Regions from separate parts of the Ruegeria sp. AJ12 genome, predicted to be linked through region 1. Evidence: riboswitches for the same ligand, from Rfam matches in the RefSeq annotation. Region 1 holds a riboswitch; each other region holds the start of a gene.
The links. Region 1 has a riboswitch for cobalamin ahead of ACR3E0_RS07635 (DUF1636 family protein). Riboswitches for the same ligand answer to the same signal wherever they lie in the genome.

Region 1 (2,261 bases):
GCAGCTCGACCACGATGCTTTCGAAATCGTCGTGTTCATGGTCGTCGTGACCGTCGTGATGGGACGGGCGCGCATCCATGTCATCTTCGGCTGCAGCCTCCAGACCCAGCACAACGCGAACGTCCACTGCGCCCTCGGCGACCTCGACAACAGGCAGGGGACGCGGGGCCTCAGCCTCGATGACCTCTTTGGCCTTTGCCACCCCCTCGGGACCGGCCAGATCAGGTTTGGTTAGCAGGATGATATCCGCGCAGGAAATCTGATCTTCGAACACTTCGGACAGAGGCGTTTCGTGGTCGATTGACTCATCCGCCAAGCGCTGGGCATCAACTGCCTCGACATTGGGGGCAAATCGACCGGCGGCCACCGCCTCGGCATCGGCCAGGGCGATCACGCCATCCACCGTGATTTTCGAGCGGATATCCGGCCAGTCAAAGGCTTTGAGCAGCGGTTTCGGCAACGCCAGACCAGATGTTTCGATCAGAATGTGATCCGGGCGCGGCTCCAGCGCCATCAGCGCCTCGATGGTCGGGATGAAATCATCGGCCACCGTGCAGCAGATGCAGCCATTGGCCAGTTCCATGATGTTCTCTGCGGGGCAATCCGGGATCGCACAGGATTTCAGGATCTCGCCATCGACACCCACGTCCCCGAACTCGTTGACGACAACTGCAAGACGCTTGCCCTGAGGGTTCTGCATCAGATGCCGGATCAGGGTCGTCTTCCCAGAGCCCAGAAAGCCGGTGATTACGGTGACGGGAAGTTTTTCAAGGTTTGGCATATCAGGCTCCAATCGGGGGAATACGGGCCGCACAGTTCTTGCGGAAATGTTCGGGGCGCTCGCGCCATTTCACCAGGCCATCTTCCGCGGCGAGGTATTTGATTGCGCCTTCGACGATGATTCCGACATCGTCGGCCTCGTTCAGATTTTCATAGACAAAGGTCCAGCGGGTTGGCCCGCCGCGCAGAACAATCGAGCATCCCTGATCGCAGTTCGACAGGCATTCGACAGGTTTCAGTGCGATCCCATCAGGCAGTTCAGCTTCGGTAAGGGCCTTGTGCAGCTTGGCACCGGGGCGCTGCGCGTCGTCCTCAACAGGCAACCCGCGCCGGCAAGTGGTGCAAACCAGCAGTTCAACTGGTGCGGTTTCGGTCACGTCTCTCATCCCCCTTTTCGGTTCATGGGGGACGGGGTCTCATGCGGGCCACGCTGATCGCCATGGTCCCGACACCGGAACACCCCGTCCGGTCTGGTCTTCGGGCGTTGGCAGGTCTCCCGGCTTGCGGATGTCAGAGCGGCGGCTCTGTCGGATGACCCGCCTTCCCGGCCATTTGGCCAGTGGCATTGGGCACCCTCTCCGGTCACGGTCGCGGGGGCGGCTGCGTTTGGCGGAAAAACCGTTGACGCATTCCCTTTTCATCTGCGGTTGCAGACACCAACGGATCGGACATGCGGCACCGGCGGGCAGCTTGTCAAGCGCGTTACGCGCATCGAACCGGTCAAGGGATGAAAAGCGACCTGTCGGCGTCGCTGGGCGGCATGACGGCACGCGCTGGACCGTGTTGCGGTAGCCGCGAAAATGTAAGCAGGGAGTGATGCTTCATGAAAGTTGGTTTCATTGGTCTTGGCAACGTTGGCGGAAAGCTTTCGGGGTCGTTGCTGCGCAACGGTCTCGATCTGACGGTCCATGATCTGAACCCTGAATTGGTGGCCGAATTTGTGGCCAAGGGGGCGAAAGCGGCCGAAAATCCGGCACAGATGATGCGGGATTGTGACGCAGTTATCACCTGCCTGCCGTCACCTGCAGCCTCGGACGCGGTGATGCAGGAGATGCTGCCGGAAGTCGGCCCCGGCAAGATCTGGATGGAGATGTCCACCACCGACGAGGCAGAGGTCAAACGCCTGGGGGCGTTGGTCATTGAACGGGGTGGGGCGGCGGTGGATTGTCCTGTTTCGGGCGGTTGCCACCGTGCGGCAACTGGAAACATCTCTATCTTTGCGGGGTGCGACCGGGAAACGTTTGAACGTATCCTGCCTTTCCTGACAACAATGGGCCGGCGCGTCCTGCATACCGGCGATTTGGGATCAGCATCGGTTCTGAAGGTTTTGACGAACTATCTGGCGACCGCAAACCTGATCACCTGCGCGGAGGCGCTGGTCACTGCCAAGGCCGCCGGTATGGATCTCAATACGACCTATGAGGCGATCAAGATCTCGTCCGGGACGTCGTTTGTGCATGAAACCGAAAGTCAGGTCATCC
Region 2 (2,261 bases), 2.3 Mb from region 1:
GCGCGATCCGATCCGCTTCGAACGCGTTCTTAAGCGTACGCACCATGGCGTCCTGTCCTACCAGGTCCGCAAAGGTTTCCGGGCGGTATTTGCGGGCGAGAACCTGATAGGCGGGGTTGGCGGTGTCGGTCATGTCTGCTCTGGCGGATTCGGAACTTCGATGCAGCGTAAGGCCCGCCGCCGTCCGCGTCCACAGCGCGATGACAGGATTTTCGGTTTGGAAAGTGTCTCGCAGCGGGTAGATTGGGCAGATGCATATCACATGACAGTTTCGTTCTGGGGAGTATCGGGAGGTAGCGATCCATGTCTCAACTGGTGATCTACGCATTGCAGGTGGGCGGTGGCACGCTTGCTCTGACCTCGCTGCCAGGGCGAGGGGGGGACTATCCGGGTGATCTGGATGTAATCTCGGATTGGAAACCCGGCCTTGTGCTTTCAATGACCACCGCTGCCGAGATGGTGCAATATGGCGCACAGACTTTCGGCCACGACATACAGAGCCGCGCCAGTCGATGGGTGCACCTGCCGGTCGATGATTTCAATGCGCCGCCCCCAACCATCGCCAGGCAATGGCCCTCGGTCAGCGCTGCCATTCGGCATGCCTTGTCGGGCGGCGGGCGCGTTATGGTCCATTGCAAAGGTGGGTGCGGACGATCCGGTATGGTCGTCTTGCGCCTGATGGTCGAGTGTGGCGAACAGCCAGGTCAGGCTCTGGCGCGGTTGCGGGCCCTACGCCCCTGCGCCGTCGAGACAGAGGCGCAGAGGAACTGGGCCGCCGAGCCCGCCCGGACGACAGTAGACCACTAGGTCACGCCGGGACGTGTTGCGGCGGTCGCGTTGCGGTTCGAGGCACCAGAGTCTTTGCCTCAAGCAGGGCGCAAGGGGAGTCGGAGATGGCGCCAGACGGCATGGCGCTGAACTCCAGGCCGAAGATCATATCGGCATAGGTGTCCAAACGGTCCATGCCGATTTCAGGGTTGGCTCCGCAGTAGATTCGGATCCGGTCACGCTGCGCTCGAAACCGGGCCATGCAACCCTCGGGGCAATGGGTCAGCGTACTGTCGCCTTCAATCTCAAACGCCTCAGTGGTGGCAGAGGTGGCCTGCACCATGGCTTGGGCCATCGTCCGCGCCATGCGTGCGAGCGCAGGGCAGGGTTTGCCTGTCCGCTGGCATACGGTTGCGGCGAATTCATGTGTTTCAGTTGTCCAGATCATCCTGCGCCCTCCGCGCGGCAGACAGGGCGTGGAACAGGCGGGACGGCAATGTGCTGTCGGGACCTGCCCGGACACCCCGTCCGAGTTTCGGTTTCAGTTCCGATGGCAGGTCTCCTGACTTGCGGGTCTTCGCTTTGCCGACCTTCCCAGCCTTTCGGCCAGTGGTGTTTCGGCTTTGCTCACCGTTCACAGTTGCGGGGGCAGTCGCGGCCTTGATCCGTTCCGGTTGCCACCGGGCAGGACCGCACCGTGTTCCCTTTTCATCCCGACCCCTTGTGGGGCGCGAGAACCATCACACAATCGCTAGCGGTTACATGCGGCCCGAGTCAAGTTGATCTTGGCATCCGTGGCGAACCACGATCCCGCGTTTGCGTGCCTGAGCTGATCACAAGCGGACGTTTGGTCAAGTCGGATCGGTGTTGACTTGTGCCTGCCAAAGTGAACTGGTTGGTTCAGGTAGAGTCCGAGGGCACCATGTTGGATACGCAGCAGGCGGTACTGACCGAAGAATTTCAATTCCCGTCCGGGCCGGCGATGCTGTCAGCGCGGCTTTATCGGCCAGTGTCCGAGGTGGATACGGTTGTTGTTCTGAACGGCGCGACAGGTGCGCCGCGCGACTACTATCAACATTTCGCCCACTGGCTGGCCGCGGAACAAGGGATGGCTTGCCTGACCTATGATTATCGGGATTTTGGCCATTCCCGAACGGGACATCTGAGAGATTCTCGGGTCACGATGGCGGATTGGGCTTTGGTCGATATGCCGGCCGCACGGACCGAGATGCGGCGTCGGTTTCCTGATGCAAGACAATGGACCATTGGCCATTCAATCGGCGCAATGTTGGGGCCGGTGCAACCGGATATCGCCCAGATCGATCGGATGATCTGTGTGTGCTCGGGCCTCGTGACTTTAGCCGATCACCCGTGGCCCTACCGTGCTTTGGCCTGGCTGTTCTGGCACGGGCATGCCCCTTTGTTTGTGCGTGCTTTGGGGTACCTGCCCGGAAAGGCAATAGGCTTCGGGTCCGACCTGCCCGCATCGGTTT
Region 3 (2,261 bases), on a different contig from region 1:
AAATCCGGGCTGGTTTTATACCAGCCGGTGATCCCGGTCAGGCCAACGATCTGATCCTGCAAGCCGAGGGCAAAGGCCATGTCAGTCATGTTCATGTCGTGGACAACAAGCCGCTCGGGCGTGGTTTCAAACACAAGCGGTTCGCCGCAATTGTCGACGGTCACCTCATGCGCCGCAGCACCGCTTGCCAGGCCAGTGATCAGCGCCACGGGCCAGAGTCTCTGCATCATGGTATGCTCCTGTTATGATGACAGTTTTCGTTTTCGGATATCGAGCGCGGGAATCACGCGGCCCTCATGGGTAAAGCACAGGTAATCGACGCCAAACGTCTCGCGGACGCGGTCCGGGGTCAGCACTTCGCTAACGGGTCCAAAACCGGTCAGGCGGGTGGATTTCATCAGCGCGACATGCGAGGCGAATTCGGGGATCATGACCAGATCGTGCACGATCATGACCACCGTGATCCCCAGATCTGCAATCAGAGACAGCATGTGTCCCTTGGCATCCGGGTCCAGATGGTTGGTCGGTTCATCCAGAAACAACAGTGAGGGGTTTTGCGCCAAAGCGCGCGCGATATGCGCCCGTTGCCGCTCGCCCCCCGATAATCGGGTCATCGGTTTGTCCGCCAGATGCGTCAGTTCGGTTGTTGCCAAGACGCGATCCAATGCCTGCTTGTGGTCTGCGGTCGACCTGTCGGTTTTGACGGGTATCTGCCCCAGCGCCACATAGTCACGCAGCCGCAACCGCCCGTCCGGAAACTCCTGCTGGCTGACCACGGCCATCGCACGCGCCCTTTGCGGCGCCGTCAGTGTGCGGAGACTTTGCCCGCGAATACGGACGTCCCCAAGGGCAATACGCTCGACGCCGCACAGCAGATTCAGCAGAGTGGTCTTTCCCGCGCCGTTTGGCCCGGCAATGGCGAGCACCGCGCCTTCTTCCAGAGTGAACGAGACATCCTGCAGCAGCACATCACCGTTCAACGCATAATATTCCAGACCCTCTGCGACCAGAAAGCTCATCCCTTGCCCCCCACCGGCAGGCAGGGCATCCGAGACAGGGTCTTGTAAAACAGGGCAGGGGGGCGATCTGACGCGCTGGTCCAGCCATCGGCGCTGCTCCTGAACTGATGCGCAAAGTCGACAAGCGCCGTTAGGTCGGCCTGAGTTTTAATGTCGCCAAACAGGTATTGCGCTTTGCCCGCCGCCTGCAGACCCACAGTCATCGGTCGGGCGCATCCGGCCATGCAGGGGATCAACCGTGTTTCGTACCCTGTGGGCAATTCTGCATCCAGGGTGGCTTGTGCGATTTCCGCCTGTATCGGGCCCTGGCAGGTCGCGCAGATCAGGACGAAATGATCAGGAGCGGTCGGCATTGTTCGCTCCGCCTGATGCCACGCGCGGACAGAAGGTACGAACAATGTGCGCACTAGGATGTGCCATCAAAGCCTCCTTCCAGGACACCCCGCCCCGGGTTGGTTGAACATGTGATGGCAGGTCTCCTGACTTGCGGATCATCGCTTGGCCAACCTTCCCGGCATTGGATGCCAGTGGCGATATGGCGTTGCTCTCCGCTTACAGTTGCGGGGGCAGTCACGGCCTTGGCACCCGTCCGGCGCCGCACCGTATTCCCATTTTCATCCCTCGGATCATCCGCCGGGAACCATCGCAGCCAGCTAGTCTGCTGTCACAATAATTGTCAAGCGTTTGGTGATTGGACCAGCGCATCAGGCGCAGAACAGTCTGCGGGGCCGGTTCTGGTTTGCGGTGGCTGCTGGTCGGCAAGGACCAGATGCGCATCCATACACCCGCTTGTCACTTGATCATTCACATTGCACGGTTTCGGAAAACCAGCGCGGTCAGTAATCCGAAACGAGCAGAAAATCCGGGTCGACGTCTTCCTCGATCGTTGTAAAACGCGGGATTGGATCCTCGAACACGTTATCTGTGCGATCGTCGTTGACGGTCGAGACTTCACCGATCAGACAGTCGCCGCGCTCTGCCCAGAACGCATGCCAGACACCGGGCATCAGTGTCACGCTCTGGCCCGGTTTGAGGCGCAGAAGTTCGCCGGGTTGAATGGCGACAGGGCAACCGTCGCTCGGAACCACAATTGGCGTGTCGCGATCAATACCGCCTTCGGCGTCGGACGCGTAGATTTCCATCACCAGATCACCGCCGCCGCGGTTGATAATGTCTTCGGCCTTCACGATATGGCGATGCATCGGTGACAGTTGTTTGTCGCGGGAAATCAAGAGCTTTTCC

Region 2: linked by a shared signal. The riboswitch ahead of ACR3E0_RS18850 (hypothetical protein) and the one ahead of ACR3E0_RS07635 (DUF1636 family protein) in region 1 are both predicted to bind cobalamin.
Region 3: linked by a shared signal. The riboswitch ahead of ACR3E0_RS21200 (DUF1636 family protein) and the one ahead of ACR3E0_RS07635 (DUF1636 family protein) in region 1 are both predicted to bind cobalamin.

The regions. Positions count from the first base shown of each region.
Region 1 is NZ_JBQFJJ010000001.1:1,504,955-1,507,215, forward strand. Features, by position in the region: gene cobW (cobalamin biosynthesis protein CobW) at 1-781, opposite strand, end outside; gene ACR3E0_RS07635 (DUF1636 family protein) at 783-1,166, opposite strand; cobalamin riboswitch at 1,250-1,456, opposite strand; gene ACR3E0_RS07640 (NAD(P)-dependent oxidoreductase) at 1,604-2,261, shown strand, end outside.
Region 2 is NZ_JBQFJJ010000001.1:3,773,356-3,775,616, reverse strand. Features, by position in the region: gene ACR3E0_RS18860 (DNA polymerase III subunit gamma/tau) at 1-133, opposite strand, end outside; gene ACR3E0_RS18855 (protein-tyrosine phosphatase family protein) at 304-807, shown strand; gene ACR3E0_RS18850 (hypothetical protein) at 809-1,216, opposite strand; cobalamin riboswitch at 1,304-1,524, opposite strand; gene ACR3E0_RS18845 (alpha/beta hydrolase family protein) at 1,691-2,261, shown strand, end outside.
Region 3 is NZ_JBQFJJ010000002.1:209,419-211,679, forward strand. Features, by position in the region: gene ACR3E0_RS21190 (ABC transporter substrate-binding protein) at 1-230, opposite strand, end outside; gene ACR3E0_RS21195 (ABC transporter ATP-binding protein) at 243-1,019, opposite strand; gene ACR3E0_RS21200 (DUF1636 family protein) at 1,016-1,372, opposite strand; cobalamin riboswitch at 1,472-1,679, opposite strand; gene ACR3E0_RS21205 (D-lyxose/D-mannose family sugar isomerase) at 1,856-2,261, opposite strand, start outside.